DNA from 2 places in the Candidatus Mycobacterium wuenschmannii genome. Region 2 is predicted to be linked to the other one. Evidence: predicted binding sites of a transcription regulator. Region 2 holds the regulator's gene; the other holds the start of a gene.
What was found. The regulator LexA, encoded in region 2, represses DNA repair genes until DNA is damaged. The targets are predictions, from matches to a motif close to CGAACANNTGTTCG.
Positions count from the first base shown of each region.

Region 1: cofD (2-phospho-L-lactate transferase) is a predicted target of LexA. The motif match lies at 5,564-5,577, and genes of this name have one in related genera.

Region 1 is NZ_CP126981.1:4,934,403-4,945,004, reverse strand. It holds gene PT015_RS23865 (FAD-dependent oxidoreductase) at 1-202, shown strand, start outside; gene manA (mannose-6-phosphate isomerase, class I) at 226-1,452, opposite strand; gene PT015_RS23855 (TobH protein) at 1,474-2,559, opposite strand; gene PT015_RS23850 (phosphomannomutase/phosphoglucomutase) at 2,556-3,953, opposite strand; gene PT015_RS23845 (DUF3499 domain-containing protein) at 4,040-4,480, opposite strand; gene PT015_RS23840 (metallopeptidase family protein) at 4,642-5,064, shown strand; gene PT015_RS23835 (WhiB family transcriptional regulator) at 5,132-5,467, opposite strand; gene cofD (2-phospho-L-lactate transferase) at 5,837-6,823, shown strand; gene PT015_RS23825 (coenzyme F420-0:L-glutamate ligase) at 6,893-8,242, shown strand; gene PT015_RS23820 (NUDIX hydrolase) at 8,239-8,793, shown strand; gene PT015_RS23815 (mannose-1-phosphate guanylyltransferase) at 8,775-9,845, opposite strand; gene PT015_RS23810 (glycosyltransferase family 2 protein) at 9,894-10,602, opposite strand, start outside.
Region 2 is NZ_CP126981.1:518,423-529,024, forward strand. It holds gene PT015_RS02625 (LGFP repeat-containing protein) at 1-1,671, shown strand, start outside; gene lexA (transcriptional repressor LexA) at 1,681-2,379, opposite strand; gene PT015_RS02635 (LysM peptidoglycan-binding domain-containing protein) at 2,593-3,075, shown strand; gene nrdR (transcriptional regulator NrdR) at 3,184-3,648, shown strand; gene PT015_RS02645 (FAD-dependent oxidoreductase) at 3,670-4,884, shown strand; gene PT015_RS02650 (peroxynitrite isomerase) at 4,889-5,374, shown strand; gene PT015_RS02655 (PhzF family phenazine biosynthesis protein) at 5,371-6,057, opposite strand; gene PT015_RS02660 (alpha/beta fold hydrolase) at 6,082-7,104, opposite strand; gene PT015_RS02665 (proteasome assembly chaperone family protein) at 7,139-8,119, opposite strand; gene PT015_RS02670 (trypsin-like serine peptidase) at 8,341-9,129, shown strand; gene PT015_RS02675 (DUF4192 domain-containing protein) at 9,233-10,291, shown strand; gene PT015_RS02680 (metal-dependent transcriptional regulator) at 10,296-10,602, opposite strand, start outside.

The DNA of each region.
Region 1 (10,602 bases), 690 kb from region 2:
CCTCGGCGCCGCGGAGACGGATCCCGTTCTGGCCGAATGGTTTTTGCGCCGGTTCTCACTGCTGGACAGCCTCTACATGGTGCCGTCAGCGAAGCTGGTGGGACGCACGATCCGGCACAACATGCGGCTGTGGCTGGCCGAGCGCCGCGCCGGAAAGCCGGCGGGCGAGCTGGTCAGAAGCGCCGCTCCTCCTCATCGCTGACGCTCTGCATCGTCGCCGGCGCGCTACAGGCCGACGGTAGCCCGGAAGATCTTCGTCGGCTGCTGCGCGACGAGCCGGATCGGGCCGTCGTCGGCGGCCACCCAGGCGGCGGCGCCGCGGGCCAGTGTCAACTTCCCGGACTTGCCGTGCACCGCGGTCTCACCCTCGACGCAGAGCAGGATCTGCGGACCGTCGTGGCGGGACGGCGCATCGACCTCGTGGCCGATCTGGTCGTCACCGAGAGTCAGCATCGACGCCGCGAATTCCGTTGTGGGCGTGTCGTAGAACGACGCCAGCCCGTCAGGATGGGTGTCGGCCCGCAACTGCGCCACGGGCGTCGGAGTGAAATTCAAGACGCGTAGCAACTCGGGAACGTCGACGTGCTTGGGGGTCAGACCGCCGCGTAACACGTTGTCGGAGTTGGCCATTACCTCCAGGCCGACGCCACGCAGGTAGGCGTGCAGGTTTCCGGCGGACAGGAAGATACCTTCGCCCGGATTCAGCGTGATCCGATTGAGCAGCAGCGCAGCCAGTACACCGGCATCACCGGGGTAGCGCTCCCCCAGCTCCAGCACGGTTCTGGCCTCGGCCGCGAATTCCGTTGCGCCCGAACTCAAATAGGTGATCGCACCGTCCAGCACCGCGCTGACCAGAACGTCGATGTCGGGCTGCGGCGCGGTGATCCAGGTGGTGAACAACGCCCGCAGCCCATCGGCATCGGACTGGTCGTTGAGCAGGTCGATGTACGGGTCGAGGTCGGACACCGCCAGCGCCCGCAACAGCTCGATGGTCTGCGCTGCGGGCCGGAATCCGGCGAGCGCCTCGAATTGCTGTAGCGCGACCAACAATTCGGGCTTGTGGCTGGCGTCGCGGTAATTGCGCACCGGCGAGTTCACCGGAATCCCGAGCCGCTCCTCGCGCTGGTACCCCTCGGCGGCCTGCTCGGCGCTGGGGTGGGCCTGCAGGGACAGCGGTTCGTCGGCGGCGAGCACCTTGACCAGGAATGGCAGCACATCGCCGAATCGCGCGCGGGCCGCGGCACCGAGTTGGCCTTCGGGGTCGCCGACCACCGCCTGTAGCAGCGAGACCTCGCCGTCCGGTTCCTCCAGCCAGGAGGGATCACCGGGGTTGGCGCCCAGCCAGAGCTCGGCCTCGGGGTGCGCGGCGGGCACCGGGCGACCGGTGAACTCCGCGATGGCGGTCCGTGACCCCCACGCGTATGTCCTAATCGCTCCGCGTAGCAACTGCACTTGGCATTACCTCAGAACCAGTTATCCCCGTACCAGCCGCAAATAAACCGCAGCCATCTCCAACCGGAGAGCTAATATAGCCAGCTGCTGCTCGGCCCGTTGGACCCCCGGTCGAGCGGTCGGGACATCCTGGAGGTCAGGCACGTCTTCGGCGCCGACGAGGTCGACGTCGTCGAACCCGGCCACCCGCGCCGCGACGACGGCCCGCTCCACTTCGAGCGTCAGCAGCAAAATCCGCAGCCGGTCGGCGAGCGGTCCGTCGATCTCCTCGTCGTGGAACAGCGCCTCGGTCGGGTCGACGAAGGCCGGGCCGGCTCCGGTGCGCAACGCGGTCAGCGCGTCCGCCAGCCCGGTGGCCGCGGCCACCTCGTTCGCCGCGCGCAGCAGCACGCCCGATCCGTGCCGGGCCAGCGCCAGCGTCGCGGCGTTGTCGCCGGCGAGCACCACGCGCCGCCTCAGTATGCGCTCGACCAGCGCCTTGGCCGGATTGGTGAAGACTTCGCGACTCGCGCTGTTGCGCAGCGCTTCTGCGTCCAGTTCGTCGGCCAGCGCCGCCAGGTCCACCCGCAACCGTGCGTCGACGCCGCCCAATACCGCGAGCCCGGCGGCGAGGTAGCGGCACAGTCCGAAGTCGCCGACGATCGGCAGCCGCGGCTCCAACACCGCGACTCGGCCGGCGGTGCTGTCCCGCAGCGGACCCTCGAACGGCGCCGCAACGACCACTCGCGCGCCGCGCCGTACCCCGCTGGCGGCGGCGCCGACCAGCGCGGGATCGCCGGGGTCGTCGCCGGCCACGATCAGCACGTCCAGCGGCCCGATCCACGGCGGAGCCTCCGAGGCGGTGACGATCGGCGCGGGCGCCGACCCCCCCGCAGTGGCGGCCAGCATGGATCCAGCGGTCTCGGCGGCGCCGCGACCGGCCACCCAGATCACCGTGCGTGGCCGGTCGTCGGCGCTCAGTACATCCAGCGCGCCCTCGTCCACGGCGGCGGCGACCGCCCGCACGTGCGCGCCGGCCATCGACGCCGCCCGCAGCAGTCCGTCGCGGTCGGCGCCCAGCAGGCCTTCGGTGTCGTCGAGGTCGATCACGGCCTGGACCGCATTCACGTGACGGCCTCCGGCTGGCCGACCTGCCGCTTGATCTCGACGCCTACCTGCTCGACGACGGCGTCGACGTCCTCGACGCATCGACCCTCGACGTTGAGCCGCAACAGCGGCTCGGTGTTGGAGGTGCGCAGGTTGAACCAGCTGCCCTCGCCGAGGTCGACGGTCACGCCGTCGAGGTGGTCGATCGACTGGATCCGGGTACCGAACGCCTTGAGCACGGCCTCGACGCAGGACGCGGAATCGTGGACGGTGAAGTTGATCTCGCCGGACGACTCGTAACGCTGGTAGTCGGCGGTCAGGTCGGAGAGCGGTCGTTCCTGATTGCCGAGCGCGGCCAGCACGTAGAGCGCGGCGAGCATGCCGGAGTCGGCACCCCAGAAGTCGCGGAAGTAATAGTGCGCCGAATGCTCGCCGCCGAAGATCGCGCCGGTCTCGGCCATCAGCGCCTTGATGTAGGAGTGCCCGACCCGCGAGCGGACCGGCGTGCCGCCGCGCTCGATGACCAGCTCGGGCACGGCCTTCGACGTGATCAGGTTGTGGATCACCGTCGCGCCGATCTCACGGCTGAGTTCGCGGGCGGCGACCAGCGCGGTCACCGTCGAGGGCGAGACGGGCAGGCCGCGCTCGTCGATGACGAAGCAGCGGTCGGCGTCGCCGTCGAAGGCCAGCCCGATGTCGGCCTTGGTCTCCCGCACGAAGGCCTGCAGGTCGGTCAGGTTGGCCGGGTCGAGGGGGTTGGCCTCGTGGTTGGGGAACGTGCCGTCGAGCTCGAAGTAGAGCGGCAGCAGTTCCAGCGAGTCGATCGCGCCGAGCACCGCGGGCGCGGTGTGGCCGGCCATTCCGTTGCCCGCATCGACTGCCACCCGCAGCGGCCGCAGCCCGTCGGTGTTGACCAGCGAGCGTAGGAACGCGCCGTACTCGGTCAGCACGTCCCGGTCGGCGACGGATCCGGACGTACCACTGGGCGCCGGGACGCCGGCGATCACCTCGTCGCTGATGGTGGTCAATCCGGTGTCGGCGCCGACGGGTTTGGCGCCGGCCCGGCACAGCTTGATGCCGTTGTAGGCGGCGGGGTTGTGACTCGCGGTGAACATCGCGCCCGGGCAGTCGAGCAGGCCGGAAGCGAAGTACAGCTGGTCGGTCGATGCCAGTCCGATGCGGACCACGTCCAGACCCTGGCCGGTGACTCCCTCGCCGAAGGCCGCCGACAGCGACGGCGAGCTGTCCCGCATGTCGTAGCCGATGACGACCTGGCGGGCGCCTTCGCTGTGCATCAGCCGGGCGAAGGCCGCGCCGACGTCGCGGACGAACGGCCCATCGATCTCTGAGCCGACCAGACCTCGTACGTCATATGCCTTGATCACACGGTGGACAGCCGCAGCGGGCCGAGACATCGAGAAGGCTCCTGACGACGACTGATAGGACGCCGCCAAGTTTAGCCGGGGTGACGCACCCAGTTGGACGCCCCGATGCGCGGCCGCTACTCCGCGGGGTCGGGCAGCACGCGGAGGTGGCCGCGGCGACGGCCGTTGGTGGCCGGGCGGGCTGCGGTCGAGGTCAGCACCCCCGCGGCCGGCACCTCGGCCGGAGCGGCGGTCAGCTGACCGGCGGACTCGTGGAAGCCGTTGAGGGTGCCACCGCCGGCGGCTGCGATGTCGCGGCCCTCCCGGACCGCCTCGGCCAACGCGATCAGGTCGTCCTCGTCGGGGTTGGTGGCCAGCGGGCCGGCGTGCCGAACCAGCTCCCAGCCGCGGGGGGCGGTGATCCGCCCGGCGTGGCTCACGCAGAGGTCCCAGGAGTGTGGCTCACTCGCGACTGCCAGCGGGCCAACCACGGCGGTGGAATCCGAGTACACGAAGGTCAGCGTCGCGACCGCATAATGCGGACACCCTGGCCTGCAGCAGCGACGCGGAACGTTCACGATCGAGAGGTTATCGTGCGAAAACGATCATCCGGCGGCGGACACGCGCATACATCGAAGGCAGGATGCCCAACCGTTACCATCGCCGGGTGAGCGATTCGCGCAGCTCCCCGCGCGGCCGCCGCTCGAGGGGCACCCGGGTCTCGCGCCGCGGCCGGGACATGCGCGGCCCACTGCTGCCGCCGACGGTTCCGGGCTGGCGCAGCCGGGCCGAGCGCTTCGACATGGCGGTGCTGGAGGCCTACGAACCGATCGAGCGACGCTGGCAGGATCGGCTGTCCGGACTCGACGTCGCCGTCGACGAGATCCCGCGCATTTCGGCGAAGGATCCGCACAACGTGCAGTGGCCGCCGGAGGTGGTCGCCGACGGGCCGATCGCGCTGGCCCGGCTGATCGCCGCGGGCGTGGACGTGCGCGGCAGCGCCACCCGGGCGCGAGTCGTGTTGTTTCGCAAGCCAATCGAGCGACGGGCAAAAGACACCGTCGAGCTGGCCGATTTGCTGCATGAAATCCTGGTGGCCCAGGTGGCGACCTATCTGGACGTCGAGCCGTCGGTCATCGACCCGAACATGGAAGACGAATAGCGAGCGACCGCGAGCGCGGCTGCTGCACGCTCAGCGGGTCACCCGCTATTCGATAACCCCGTTAAAGTCAGACGATTCCGCGCTTGAGGCGACGACGCTCGCGCTCGGATAGCCCACCCCAAATGCCGAAGCGTTCGTCATGCCCCAGCGCGTACTCCAGGCATTCGCTCCGAACCTCGCAGCCAAGGCAGATCTTCTTGGCCTCGCGGGTGGAGCCGCCCTTCTCGGGGAAAAACGCCTCTGGATCCGTTTGAGCACACAACGCACGGTCTTGCCACTGATCTGTTGCCTCCTCGATCGCCACGAACTCGTCTTCGATGGCGTCGGGAACCAAACTCAAATGGGGCCTTTGCGATACCCCTGTCAACGGCAGACCGGGAGCGGTGTGCGGTGTTCCTCCCATTAGCCCCCGAAGGTGTTCATAGGACATGCTCCGCCTCCTCACCTGGTTTCGTAGATCGCGAATGTCAACACTGTTCTGATATCGGCCATCTCGATTCGAACATTTGATCGAATCTCGGTCTGCGATACCGAATCCGGCCGGCCAACCGAAATGACACTGCTGTGATTACACACGGGTAAGAACGGATTCGCAAGCGATTCGCGAGATTTCCATATCATCCCGTGACCAATTTTTTGCGGCACTGAGGCCTCCGGGCGAGTGGTGTGTCGGTCACACCTGTCACACAAGGCATTCCGGCATCATCCCGGCGCGTCGTGCACCCGACTCACCTGCGCGTCTGCGCCGTCGTCGCGCGTACTGTCGTGCGGTGTGAAGGTGACGGTTCTGGTCGGCGGCGTCGGCGGTGCGCGCTTCCTGCTCGGGGTGCAGCAGTTGTTCGGACTGGGCCAATTCGCCTCGGGCCCTGCGGGTGACCACGAACTGACCGCGATCGTCAACATCGGCGACGACGCCTGGATGCACGGCGTGCGCATCTGCCCTGATCTGGACACCTGCATGTACACCCTCGGTGGCGGCGTCGACCCGGAGCGCGGCTGGGGGCATCGCGGCGAAACCTGGCACGCCAAAGAGGAACTCGTGGCTTACGGCGTCCAGCCGGACTGGTTTCAACTCGGCGATCGCGACCTGGCCACCCACCTGGTGCGCAGCCAGATGCTGCGGGCCGGCTACCCGCTGTCCGAGGTGACCGCCGCGTTGTGCGACCGCTGGCAGCCCGGCGCTCGGCTGTTGCCCGTCAGCGACGATCGCTGCGAAACACACGTCGTAGTTACCGATCCCGAGAGCGGCAACCAGCGCGCGATCCACTTCCAGGAGTGGTGGGTGCGCTACCGCGCCCAGCTGCCGACCCACAGCTTCGCCTACATCGGGGCCGAAAAGGCGCACACCACAACCGAAGCCACCGACGCCATTGCCGACGCCGACGTGGTGCTCATCGCGCCCTCGAACCCGGTGGTGAGCGTCGGGGCGATCCTGGCGGTGCCGGGCATCCGGGCGGCGCTGCGGTCCACCGGCGCCCCGATCATCGGCTACTCGCCGATCATCGACGGAAAGCCGTTGCGTGGCATGGCCGATGAGTGCCTCAAGGTCATCGGCGTGGAGTCGACCGCCGAGGCGGTCGCGCGCTATCACGGGGCGCGCGCCGGAACCGGGATCCTCGATTACTGGATGATTCACGAGGGCGATCGTGCCGAGATCGACGGCATCGGAGTGCGGTCGGTGCCGCTGCTGATGACCGACCCGAAGGCGACGGCCGAGATGGTCAGTGCCGGTCTCGATCTCGCGGGCGTGGCGGTATGACCGCTTCTCCCGAGCCCGCCGGCGACCCGCCCGTACGCCGCATGAGCGGCGCCGCTGAGGAGGAGCGGCGTGACTGAGCACGGCACCGCGTCGGCGATCGAGATCCTGCCGGTGGCCGGTCTGCCCGAATTCCGGCCCGGCGACGATCTCGGCGCGGCGCTCGCGACGGCCGCACCCTGGCTGCGGGATGGTGACGTCCTCGTCGTCACCAGCAAGGTGCTGTCCAAGTGTGAGGGCCGGCTGGTCTCCGCGCCGGAGGATCCCGACGAGCGAGACACGTTGCGCCGCAAGCTGGTCGATGCGGAGTCCGTGCGGGTGCTCGCTCGCAAAGGCCGCACGCTGATCACCGAGAACGGCCTGGGCGTGGTGCAGGCGGCGTCGGGCGTGGACGGCTCCAACATCGGCACCGACGAATTGGCCTTGCTGCCAGTCGATCCCGACGGTAGCGCCGCTGCGCTGCGCGCCGCGCTGCGCGAACACCTCGGCGTTACTGTCGGCGTCGTCGTCACCGACACCATGGGCCGCGCGTGGCGCAACGGCCAGACCGACGCGGCGATCGGCGCGGCCGGCGTCTCGGTGTTGCACGGTTACCTCGGCGCCGTCGACGGACACGGCAACGAATTGCTGGTCACCGAGGTCGCCGTCGCCGACGAGATCGCGGCGGCGGCCGATCTGGTCAAGGGCAAACTGACCGCGATCCCGGTCGCGGTGGTCCGCGGATTACCGTCCGGCGTGGTAACCGAGACCGACGCCACCGCGCGTCATCTCGTACGGTCCGGAACCGACGACCTGTTCTGGCTGGGCACCGCCGAGGCCCTGGAGCAAGGCCGCCGCGAGGCCCTACTGCTGCGCCGCTCGGTGCGCCAATTCGCCACCGAACCGGTGCCGCCGCAGCTGATCGAGGAATCGGTCGCGGAGGCGCTGACCGCGCCGGCCCCGCATCACACCCGCCCGGTGCGCTTCGTCTGGCTGCAGAACCGCGCGACCCGCGACCGACTCCTCGAGCGGATGCGGGACAAGTGGGTGGCCGACCTGACCGCCGACGGTAAGCCCGCGGACGCGGTGCAGCGGCGGGTGGCCCGCGGCCAGATTCTCTACGACGCACCCGATGTCGTGATCCCGTTCCTGGTGCCCGACGGCGCGCACAGCTATCCCGACGCCGCGCGGACCGACGCCGAGCACACGATGTTCACCGTCGCGGTCGGTGCCGCGGTGCAAGCGTTGTTGGTGGCGCTCGCCGTGCGCGAGGTGGGCAGCTGCTGGATCGGGTCGACGATCTTCGCCGCCGACTTGGTGCGCGACGAACTGGAGCTACCCGCCGACTGGGAACCATTGGGCGCCATAGCCATCGGCTATGCCGTCGAGCCGTCCGGCCCGCGTGATCCGGTGCCCGTCACCGACCTGCTGGTGCGCAAGTGAGCCTACGCGGCTCGGCGATCGCGCTGCTGGCCGACTGGCATCCGCCGGACCACTCGCAGGATTCGCTGCGCAATGCGGTGCTGGCATTCCTCGACGCCCGCGAGGACGCCTGCCTGCGCGCGTGCGTGCCCGGGCACATCACCGCGTCGACGTTGGTGCTCGACGAGACCGGCGGCCGCGTGCTGCTGACGCTGCATCCGCGGCTCGGCCGATGGGTCCAATTGGGCGGGCACTGCGAGGATTCCGATATCGACATCTTCGGCGCGGCGCTGCGCGAGGCCATCGAGGAGTCCGGCGTCGACGACCTGCTGCTCTCCCCCGACCTTGTCGCGATCAACGTGCACGCGCTCACCTGTTCGCTAGGTGTGCCGACGCGGCATCTCGACCTGCAGTTCGTGGCTCGCGCGCCGGCCGGGGCGCAGATCGTGGTCAGCGACGAGTCGGTGGACCTGCGGTGGTGGCCGATCGACGCGTTGCCCGACGGCACCGACGACGGCCTGAGATACCTTGTGTCGCAGGCGGTGTCCCGCGCTCAGACGTCGCTGGAGTAGCGGATTCCGCCGTCGGGAATGCTGACACCGGGCCACACCCGCGCGCCGCGCAACAACTCGCACCGCGCGCCGATGTCGGCGCCGTCGCCGATCACGCCGTCGCGGACCAACGCCCGCGGGCCGATGCGCGCACCGAACCCGATGATCGAGCGTTCGATCACGCTGCCGGCCTCGATGCGCACGCCGTCGAAGACGACCGCGCCGTCCAGCCTTGCGCCAGGACCGATTTCGGCGCCGCGTCCGACGACCGTGCCGCCGATCAGCAGCGCGCCCGGCGACACCGCGGCACCGTCGTGCACCAGCGACTCGCCGCGTTGGCCGCCCAGCGCCGGCGACGGCGCGATGCCGCGAACCAGGTCGGCCGATCCACGGACGAAATCCTCGGGGGTGCCCATGTCGCGCCAATAGCTGGTGTCGACGTAGCCGCACATCTTGATGCCGTCGGCCAGCAGCGCGGGAAACACCTCACGCTCGACGGAGACCTCGCGACCCCGCGGGATCCGGTCGATCATCTCGCGGGAGAAGACGTAGCAGCCGGCGTTGATCTGATCGGTCGGCGGGTCCGCGGTCTTCTCCAGAAACGCTGTGACACGGCCGTCTTCGGTCGGCACGCAGCCGAAGGCCCGCGGGTCGCCGACGCGGACCAGATGCAGGGTCAGGTCGGCCTGCTGCTCGTTGTGATAGTCCAGCAACTGGCCTAGGTCGGCCCCGGAGAGCACGTCGCCGTTGAACACCATCGCGGTGTCGTGGCGCAGATGCTCTGCGACGTTAGCGATTCCACCACCGGTGCCCAGCGGGTTCTGCTCGGTGACGTAGTCGATCTGCAGACCGAGTTTCGACCCGTCGCCGAACTCTGCCTCGAAAACCGTTGGCTTGTAGGACGTTCCGAGGATCACGTGCTCGATGCCCGCCGCGGCTATCCGCGACAGCAGATGCGTCAGGAACGGCAGCCCGGCCGTCGGCAGCATCGGCTTGGGCGCCGACAGCGTCAACGGTCGCAGCCGGGTTCCCTTGCCGCCGACCAGAACAACCGCGTCCACTTGCTTAACCATCGGCGCCGCTCCTCCTCATCGCTGCGCTCTGCATCGTCGTCGGCGCACTCATCGGCGCCGCTCTTCTTCAGCGTTTCGCATCATCAAGCGCGACCGCACCGCCAGGCCGGCCCGGAAGCCCCAGCGCAGCGGCGCGCGCCACGGTCCAGAATGCCGGTCGGCGAGGTAGGTGTAGGTGCTTTTGTGATGAGCGGCCAGATTGCGCGACGACTCCCGTGCGGTGGCGTGGCCCTTGTGGTGCAGCACCTCGGCCATCGGCGCGTAGACGTTGAGCCAGCCGGCCCGGCCCATCCGGTCGCCGAGGTCGACGTCCTCCATGTACATGAAGTAGCGCTCGTCGAAGCCGCCGATCTGCTCGAAAGCGGCTCGACGCACCAACAGGCATGAGCCGGACAACCAGCCGACCGGTCGCTCGCTGGGCTCCAGACGTTCCTGCCGGTAGGCCACCGACCAGGGGTTTTTCTTCCACAACTGGCCGAGCACCGCGTGCATGCCACCGCGGATCAGGCTGGGCAGCTGGCGCGCCGACGGGTACACCGACCCGTCAGGGTCGTGGATCAACGGACCGATGGTGCCCGCACGCGGCCAGCGGGTGGCGGCGTCCAGCAACGCGTCGATGCTGCCGGGGCCCCACTGCACGTCCGGGTTGGCGACGATGATCCATTCGTCGGCGGCATCCCCTTGCTCGTCGAGCAGGGCGACCGCGCGGTTCACGGCGCTGCCATAGCCGAGGTTGGAGCCGGTGGAGTACAACCGC
Region 2 (10,602 bases):
GGCCCGGACAGCCGGGTCAGCACCTTCTCGGCCAGCGACAAGCCGCTCATCTACTGGACCGCCGACCACGGGGCCTTCGTCGTGCGCGGTGCGATCAACGCGGCGTGGGACAAGCTGGGCAGCTCCGGTGGCGCACTGGGTGTTCCGATCGGCGACGAGACCTACGACGGCGAACTCGCAACCCAGGCGTTCAGCGGTGGCAAGGTGTCCTGGAACCGGCTGACCAAGGCCTTCACCACCGTCCCACCCGACCTGGCCGGCCAGCTCAGCGGGTTGCAGGTGCCGGTCGACCCGACCGCCGACATCAACATGGCGTGGCGGGCCGCCGGTGGGGCCGCCGGTCCGCTGGGAGCCAAGCAAGGCGACCAATATCCGATCGGCGCGGACGGGCTGGCCCAGAACTTCGCCGGCGGCAAAATTTTCTTCAGTCCTGCGACCGGTGCGAATGCCGTCCAGACCGACATCCTGACCAAGTACGAGGCACTCGGCGGACCCGCTAAAAGCGATCTCGGTTTCCCCATCTCCAACGAGGCCGACGGCGGCCTGAAGCCCGCAAGCAAGGTCAGCGCATTCTCCGCCGACGACAAGCCGATCATCTTCTGGAGCGGAGATCACGGCGCGTACGTGGTGCGCGGGGCGATCAAGACCGCGTGGGACAAGCTGTTGGGCGCGACCGGCAAGCTCGGTGCGCCAATTGCCGACCAGACCATCGCCAAGGACGTGATCACGCAGAAGTTCACCGGCGGCCAGATCGCATGGAACAAGACGAAGAACACCTTCACCACTCAGCCGGCCAACCTGGCGTCGGCGCTGTCCGGCCTTCAGGTGCCGGGGCAGAAGACGCCGGCTAACTCCGCGACCCCCAACGCCGGAGGCAGTTGGCTGTCCGGCCACTGGGTGTGGCTGGCGGTCGGGGTCGGGGCGTTGCTGCTGATTGGTGTGCTGGCGTTGCTGATGCGCTCGTTTGGTCGCCGTCGCGCCGTCAAGCGCGACGCCATCGGCCACTCGGACGACGCCGCATACGAGCCCGTCACCGAGTCGGTCTCCCAATGGTCGCCCGAGGGTGACAGCGAATTGGCGTCGTCGAGCCTGGCCAAGGACTACCGGCCGCCGCGTCCGCGAACCGTGCGGCTGCCCAGTCAGTCGTCCAGCGCGTGGGCGCCGCCGGAGCACAGGAGCCTGGTCGACGAACTGCTCTCCGACGATGAAGCCGACAGCACCGAAAAGTTCTCCGAGTTCCGCGAATTCGGACAGGACGACGATTTCGGTCACGACGACGACTTCGAGCACGATGACGATGTCGAGCACGACGACGACCCGCACCACGACGCCGATGAGCATTTCGACGAGGACTCGGACGACGTCGACACCGACCCGACCGGAATTCCGGTGGCCGACGATGTCCGCGGCGGTCGGCATGCGGCGGCGGCAGACGACGACGCGCTCGTCACAGAGGCCGTGCCGATCGCGCGAATTGCGCCGGGGCAGTTGGCGATTCACCTGCCGATGGACGACCCGTACCAGGTGCCGGACGGCTACGTCGTCAAAGCCAACGCCAGCTCAGGGTTGTACTACATGCCCGACAGCGAGCTGTACGACGACACACCGGCAGAGATCTGGTTTGCCAGTGAAGAAGTCGCCAAGGCGAATGGATTCCACCGGGCCGGTTGACCGGCGACGTCAGATCTTGCGAATGACCGTGACGACCTTGCCGAGTACGGCCGCGTCGTTGCCCGGAATCGGGTCGAACGCGGGATTGTGCGGCATCAGCCAGACCTGGCCACCGGTGCGCTTGAACGTCTTGACGGTCGCTTCACCGTCGATCATGGCCGCGACGATGTCGCCGTTGTCGGCGACGTTCTGCTGGCGGACCACGACCCAGTCGCCGTCGCAGATCGCCGCATCGACCATCGACTCGCCGACCACCTTCAACAGGAACAGCGCGCCCTCACCGACGAGTTCGCGCGGCAGCGGAAAGACGTCCTCGACGGCCTCCTCGGCCAGGATCGGGCCACCGGCGGCGATCCGGCCGAGCACCGGCACGAAGGTCGGCTCCGGCAGCGCATCCGAGCCGGCGACGTCGGTGAGCGCCGGAGTCTTGGATGCGTCGTCGGCCGAGCGGACGTCGACGGCACGCGGCCGATTCGGGTCGCGGCGGAGGTAGCCCTTCTTCTCCAGCGTGCGCAGTTGGTGTGCAACTGAGGACGTTGACGTCAGGCCGACGGCGTCGCCGATCTCCCGAATGCTCGGGGGATAGCCGCGGCTGGTGACCGACGCGCGGATGACGTCCAGGATGGTCCGCTGGCGCGGCGTCAGCCCTGAATCCGCAGATCGCGGGGCACGTGCGGAGTCGGCGTCCGGGGTCTGGCTATCGCTCATATGGACGAATGTAGCGGCATTTGCCCTAGATATCAAACATGTGTTCGACCCGTGTCGCGATTAACGCCTGATCAGGGCTGCAAAAGTTGTCGGTGGGCCGTTCTATCGTCTTCAGCGTGTGCAACAGTTCGATCACATGTTCGGTTTTCGAACACATTATCGATTACTCTTCGAACAAGTGATCGACCCGCAAGCCCGACTGGAGGACCCCACATGATGCACATCGAGACGATCTCCCGCAGCCCGCAGCCCCGGGTTCGGCCGGTTCAGGTGCGTCCGGCCGGCCGCAGCGGCCGCCCCGGATCCCGCGGCCCGCAGTCATCCAGGCCCGTCGCGGCCCCGCCGCGCTATCGCGGTACCGGCGTGCTGATGTCGAACGCATCGCATCGCGCCCGGCCGATCACCCCGGTGACCACCGTGGCGCTCGCCCTGGTCGCCGCCGGCATCACGGTCTGGCTGGGGTTCGTCGCCCACTTCGGCGGCATGCTGCACAGCGGTCCCGAGAAGGCCGCGGTCCAGATGCCGGACCAGCTCGCCGTCGTCCGGGTCGAACCCGGGGAGACGTTGCAGCACTTGGCTGCCCGGGTTGCCCCGGACGCGCCGACCAGTCAGGTCACCGCCCGCATTCGCGAACTCAACGAGCTCGACTCGTCCGCGGTGACGGCGGGGCAGACGCTTATCGCGCCGGTGGGCTGAGCCGTTCACCAGCCGCGACACTCCCTGACGCTAGGCCGTCGCCCTTGGGCGCAGGTAGGCTCGGGGAGGCCCGGGACACCCCCGGATCGGCGCGGCAAAGGAGCGGCCATGCACTGTCCGTTCTGTCGGCACCCGGATTCGCGAGTCGTCGACTCCCGTGAAGCCGATGAGGGACAGGCGATCCGGCGCCGCCGGTCGTGCCCCGAGTGTGGCCGCCGATTCACCACCGTGGAAACCGCGGTGCTTGCTGTCGTCAAGCGCAGTGGCGCGACCGAGCCGTTCAGTCGGGAAAAGGTCATGCGCGGCGTGCGGCGAGCATGCCAGGGACGCCAGGTCGACGACGACGCGCTGAGCCTGCTGGCACAGCAGGTGGAAGACGCGGTTCGGGCGGGCGGATCGCCGGAGGTCCCCAGCAACGAGGTCGGGCTGGCCATCCTCGGCCCACTGCGCGATCTCGACGAAGTGGCGTACCTACGATTCGCGTCGGTGTACCGGTCTTTCGAATCCGCCGCGGATTTCGAGCGCGAGATCAAGGCGTTGCGGGCCCACCGAAAGGTGTCCGCCCCCGGTTGACCGGCGTCGTAATGTCGGAGCATGACTCGTGTCGTGCACACCCAGGTATGCGTCGCCGGCGGTGGTCCCGCGGGCATGGTGCACGCGCTTCTGTTGGCGCGGGCGGGAATCGACGTGACGGTGCTGGAGAAGCACAATGACTTCCTGCGAGATTTCCGCGGCGACACCGTGCATCCGAGCACGCTACGGATCATCGACCAGCTGGGGCTGATCGACGAGTTTCTTCGCCTCCCGCACACCAAGGTCCGTCGTCTCGCCTTCGATACCGACGGGACGCTGCGAACCTTCGGGAACTTCAGCGCGCTCGCGCGGCTGGGCTTCAAGCAGCCCTACATCGCGTTGATGCCGCAGTGGGACTTTCTCGACTTCCTGGCCGAAAAGGCAAGCGCTTACCCGGAATTCACGCTGATCCGCAATGCGGAGGTTACCGACCTGATCTTCGACGGGGATCGCGTCGTCGGAGTGCGCACGCCCGACCTCGAGGTGCGTTGCCAGTTGGTGATCGGCGCGGACGGACGCAAGTCCGCGGTGCGCGCAGCGGCGGGACTGCAGACCGCAGCGTCGAACTCGCCGATCGACGTGCTGTGGTTCCGGCTGAGCTGGCGTCCGGGCGATCCGCAGGAGTTGGTGGGGATCGTCCGCAAGGGCCTGATGATGGCGATGATCTATCGCACCGACTACTGGCAGATCGCCTACATCATGCCCAAAGGTGAGAACCCACGCGACGGTTCGCTCGGAGAGTTCACGCAGCGGCTCGTCTCCGTGCAGCCGCAACTGGCCGAGCACGTCAAGGATCTGCACTCGTGGGACGACACCAGCCAGCTCGACGTGCGGGTGGACCGCCTCGAGAAGTGGTGGCGAAAAGGGTTGTTGTGCATAGGAGATGCCGCGCATGCGATGTCGCCGGTCGGCGGGATCGGCATCAACCTCGCGGTCGCGGACGCGGTGGCAGCGGCCAACGCGCTGTGCGGCCCGCTGCGCGAAAACCGGGTCACCGAAGCCGACTTGGCGAAGGTGCAGCGCCGCCGCGAGCTACCGACCCGCATCATTCAGGCCGGTCAGGTGTTCATTCAGAACAACGTCATCGAACCGAATCTCGCCGGCGACCTGTCCCCGGTCCGGGTGCCGAAAATCGTCGGCCGCGGGCCATTTCAATACATTCCGCCGATTCTGGTCGGCAGCGGAATCCGACCCGAACGCGTCCGTACGCCCGACGTGCACGCCGGACTAGGCTGACCGGATGCCGCCCGAACTACACCCCAACCTGCACCACCTGGCGCCATTGCTCGGCACCTGGCAGGGCCGGGGGGCCGGCGAGTACCCGACCATCGAGTCATTCGACTACCTCGAAGAAGTCACGTTTTCCCATGTGGGCAAACCGTTTTTGATCTACGGCCAAAAGACCAAGGCCGCGGCCGACGGGGCGCCGTTGCACGCCGAAGCCGGTTACCTCCGGGTGCCGCGCTACAACGAGATCGAACTGGTGCTGGCGCACCCGAGTGGCATCACCGAGATCGAAGTCGGCCGCTACATTGCCGACGGCGACACCATCGAGCTCGAGATGTCGACGACTCAGGTCGCCATGACGCCGTCCGCCAAAGAGGTGACGTCACTCGGTCGCCGATTCCGGGTCCACGGCGACGAGCTCTCCTACTCCCTGGAGATGGCCGCGGTCGGGCAGCCGCTGCAGCATCACCTGTCGGCGACGTTGCATCGCAAGGGTTAAGAGATTCGACGCACGCCGTCCTCGGCGACGAAGCCGCCGACCCGGACCCAGCCGTGTGGGCTCCACGTCGTCTCGATCACCGATCCCGCACCTTGCGTGATGTGCAGGTCGCGGCTGAGATAGTCGGTGATGCGCACGGCCGCCGACCCCGTCGCCTCGTCTTCTGGCACACCGAGATTGGGCGCGAACATTCGCGAGCGCAACGACCCGGCGGGCTCGTCGGTCCATGTCCAGAGATAGTGTGCGACGTCGTCGGAGAAGTCGGCTGGGTCGGCGGCGGCCAGGTCGTCGGCGCTGTCCACATCGTGGATCGCGAACTCCGGTGACCAGTCCGAACGGGCGCTGACGGTAGTGATGTCGCCGTCGAAGCGCACCTGCACCAGGCCGGCGGGCACCTGCAGCGTGTGAATGGGCCGGCCAATCGAGCGCAACCACCACGCCGCTCCGACCGTCGGATGCCCGGCGAACGCCAGTTCGGTCAGCGGGGTGTAGATCCGCGCTTTCGCGGTGGTGGCCCCGTCTGTGGGCACCTCGACGAAAACTGTTTCGCTGTAACCCAATTCGGTGGCGATTCGCTGGTGCTGGTCTGGTGTGATCGTGGCCGCGTCGACGACGCCGAGTAGATTGCCGAAATTGCCTGCCGCATCAGTGAATACCCGCAACACGGTGACGTCGACGCTCATGGGAGCGACTCTACGGGGCCGCGGTCAGGTGGCGCTGCGCTCGTCGGCGCCCATGGCCTCGAGCACCGCGACCCGGGTGTCGATGGGTCCGGACACCGTCTGTGCACCGCCGCCGGTGCGGAGCAGTTCGCGAAGCGCGGTCTGGTCGTAGTCGGCCGGCGCGGTGGTGTCGATGAAGCGCTCGACGATCTCGATGAAGCGGTCGGGATCGTCATGGAACGGGAAATGCCCGGAGCGCTCGAAGATCTCGAGCTGGGAGCCCGGCATGGCGGCGTGCGCCATGTGGGCGTGGCTGATCGGCACGACGACGTCGTCGGTGCCCCAAATGATCTGCACCGGAACGGATTGCGTCAGATAACATCGGTCCAGCATCGTGACGCTCTGGCCGCGCCAGTCCACCACCGCGCGCAGTGTCCGGGTGAATGCCGCCGAGGCCATCGGCTCTGGGAGGCCGGCCAAGATCCGCAGTACATCGGGCAGATCATGGCCGATCGCGGTGGAGCCCACCAACATTCCGGCCGCGCGGCCGACGATTTGCAAAGCCGGCAGCACCAACGGCAGTCGCAGCAGCGCCAGCGCCTCGCTGCCCATCGGCAGCGACGCGAACCGCAGCAGAATGTTGACGTCCTTGGTGACGCCGCCGGCGGCGACCAATACCAGTCGCTCTACCAAGTGCGGGAACTGGTAGGCGAATTGCATGGCGACACCGCCGCCGAGCGAGTGGCCGATAACGGTGACGCGCTCGATGTCCAGAACCGACAGCAGGTCACGCATTCCGTTGGCGTAGGCCGCAGCCGAATAGTCCGCGCGCGGCTTGTCCGACTCGCCGTGTCCCAGCAGATCGACCGCGATGACGGTAAACCGTTGCGCGAGAGCGGATTGCACGGTCGACCAGGTCGTCGAGTTATCGCCGATGCCGTGGATCAGCAGGATCACCGGACCGGAGCCGGCGATACGGAACGCGCGCCGGTAGCCGTGCACCGTCCGGAACTGGAGTTGCGGCGTGACCTCGCGCACCGAGCGAAGATTCGGTTTGCGCTGAGTCATGTCGCCAACTTCGCTGTCGGGCCCGATAGGGCGATCAGGTCGGATCGTCGTCGTTCTTCTCGGCCTGCTGGGCCAGGAATCGCTCGAACTCGGCTCCGAGTTCGTCACCGCTGGGTAGATCTTCATCCCGCGTCAGGAGAGACCGATTCTCTTGCGCGGCAATGAAGGCATCGTACTGTCGCTCCAGCGCCTCCACCACTTGAGCGACATCCGAGCTGGCCTCGACCTGTTCATCGACTTTGACCTTGACTTCTTCCGCAGCCTCGGTCAGAGAGGTCAGAGGAAGTTGCAACGCGCCGGTCTTGGCCAGCTGCTCCAGCAGTGCCTGCGCAGCCGCCGGATAGTCAGTCTGCGCCAGGTAGTGGGGGACGTGCACGGTGTAACCGACGACCTCCTGACCGTGCTGCGCCATCCGGTACTCCAACAGGTTCGACGCGCTGCCGGGAACCTGCACCTCGGAGATCCACGGCGTGAAGTCGGCGATCAGCTCGCGGTTGTTCGAGTGCGCGGTCAGCGTGATCGGCCGGGTGTGCGGTACGGCCATGGGGATGGCGCCCAGACCGATGGTCTGTCGCACGCCGAGCCGCTCGGCCAGCAACCGGACGGCTGTGATGAACCGCTCCCACTTCAAGTCCGGCTCCATGCCGGCCAACAACAGAAACGGCGTCCCTACGCTGTCGTGCATGGCGTAGAGGCTCAGTTCGGGGTCCTCGTAGTGGGTGAAGTGGTCGGTCTTGAACGTCATCAGCGGCCGCCGCGAGCGGTAATCGAGCAGTTCATCGATCGCAAACGACGCCACCAGCTCGGTGTCCAGCGAGTTCTTGAGGTGGCCGGCCGCCAGCTTGATCGCGTGACCCGCGTCGGAGAAGCCTTCGAGGGCGTGCACCAGAACCGGCCCGCGGCCGTCGGACAGCGACAGTTGGGGCGCCGGGAACTCGAGCTCGTACATGGCGTTCTGCTCGGGCTGGTAGCGCCGGTCCCGGTCGGGTGTTTCGGACGGCTCGTTGTGGCCCATCTCGGTTGCCTCCTCGCCACGGCGCGGTGTCACTCGCCGTGTCAGATAGTGTCCCTCAGTCCGCCGAGCAGCGGATACCTGACCCGCCCGCCACTGTGCTGACCAACGCGATCAGCACCGGCGACATTCCGGGGCATACCCGATTCCCGCTGCGCCGAAAGTGCCACGCCGACAGCGTCGATCGGCGCTCCCACGTGTGCAATCGGGCATGATCGACCGCGATGCGGATATTGGCGATAGCGGCGGTGCTAGCGATGGTGCTGGGCGGCTGCGGACATTCAGCCCAATCGGTACCCGTGATCAGCAAACCGGATGAGGCGGTCGCCGGCGCCATGAACCGGGTCATCGCCGCGCCCGTCGACCCCGATCCGCGGGTTGGTGCGATCTTCCTGTCCGAGGGCGATCTGCACGCCTGCACCGGTTCGGTGCTGCACTCGACGGCGGGCAATCTGGTGCTGACGGCCGCGCACTGCCTGAGCACCGGCGGCGGACCGGTGCGCTTCGTTCCCGGGTTTGCCCGCAACGTCGTCCCCGCGGATGTGTGGACGGTGGACACGGTCTACCTGGATCCGCGCTGGCTGGCGACAAAAGACCCCCATGCCGACTACGCGATCGCCCGCGTGAGCCGGCCGTCCGGCGGACTGGTGGAGGCGGCGGCGGGCTCGGCGTTGTCGCTCGGTTCCGCACCCGCGAGAGGCAGCGAGGTGACCGTGGTGGCTTATCCGGCGGGAATCGGCGGGGCGCCGATCGGGTGCCGGACCGGCACCGGACTCAGTGATGCCGGCTACCCCGAGTTGCCGTGCGCAGGCCTGGTCGACGGGACCAGCGGCGCGCCCTGGATCAGCGGTTCGACCGTCACCGGTGTGATCGGCGGCCTGCACGGTGGCGGCTGCGCGGAGAACCTGTCCTACTCACCGCCGTTCGACGAGCACCTCGCCCAGCTGTTCGCGCGGGCGCAGGCCGGCGGCCCGGGTGATGCGGCGCCGAGGTCCTTCGACGACGAGTGCTGACGGCCGCTCCGGTCATTCACAGTCGGTGCTTCATGCACAGCAGGCCGCCGCGGCCGCTCGCAACGCGGACGGCGTGACGGTGTCGCTTGCCAGCGTCGTCGCCATGACCAAGCAGCGACATGACTTTGAACTGAATCGGCCCGGCGCGGTGATCGCCGCGCTCCCCGCGGTGCTGGGCTTCGTGCCCGAAAAATCGCTGGTGTTGTTGTCGATCGACGGCGGCGAACTCGGGTCGGTGATGCGCGTCGACCTGTCCGACACGATCGCCGAACAGGTCGCGCATCTCGCGGAGGTCGCCGCCGCCGCGGGCCCTGAGGCGGCCATCGCGGTGATCGTCGACGCCGACGGCGCGGGCTGCCCGATGTGCAACGACCAGTACCGCGACCTGTGCTGGACGTTGACCGACGAACTCGCCAGGCACGACATCGCGTTGTGGGCCGTCCACGTCGTGGACCGGGTGGCGGTCGGCGGTCGCTGGCACTGCGTCGACGGCTGCGGCGCCGGAGGTGTTGTCGAGGACCCGTCGGCCTCGCCGCTGGCGGCCGCCGCGGTGCTGGACGGGCGGCGGCTCTACGCTCGCCGAGCCGATCTGCAGGCGGTGATCGCGGTCGCCGACCGGTTCCGCAGCGCGGAGTTGACCGACCTGATCGCCGAGCGTGCCGCGCTGCGCGACACGTCGCATCGCGCCGACTCCGATCGCTGCGTGCGCCGCGACATCGAAGCCGCGATGGCGGCCGCGGCTGCCGTCGCCGACGGGCAGCAGCTTGCCGACACCGAGGTTGCCGGGCTCGCCTGTGGGTTGGCAGACGTCGAAGTCCGCGACACGTTGTACGCGCTGGCCGTCGGGCACAGCGCCGGCGACGCGGAGTCGCTGTGGGCGTTGCTGTCGCGCACGCTGCCGATGCCGTGGCGCGTCGAGGCGTTGGTGTTGTTGGCCTTCAGCGCCTATGCCCGCGGCGACGGGCCGCTGGCCGGGGTGTCGCTGGAGGCCGCGCTGCGCTGCGAGCCGGGGCATCGGATGGCGGGGATGCTCGACACGGCGCTGCAGTCGGGCCTGCGGCCCGAACACATTCGGGAGCTGGCGATCACCGGCTACCGGTTGGCCGATCGGCTCGGGGTGCGGCTACCGCCGCGGCGAGTGTTCACCCGCCGTGCGATGTGAGTGGCTAGACCTTTTCGACCTTGACGGCGTGCGCCATCTCGTGCGGCAGGCCCACGTTCTCGTGGCCGGGGATGACGATCGTCACGCCGCCGGCCTGGTTGGACTCGACGGTGACGCGCGCGTTCGGGACGACGCCGGCGTCCTTGAGACGGCTGATCAGGTCGATGTCGCCCTGCACGTGCTCGGTCAGCTGGCGCACCACGACGGCGACGGGCGGGCCTGCCGGCAACTCCGTCAGCCGGACCAGGTTGTCGTCGTCGGGGCCGAAGCCGTCGCCGATGCCAAGATCGATGAGCCCGGGGATCGGGTTG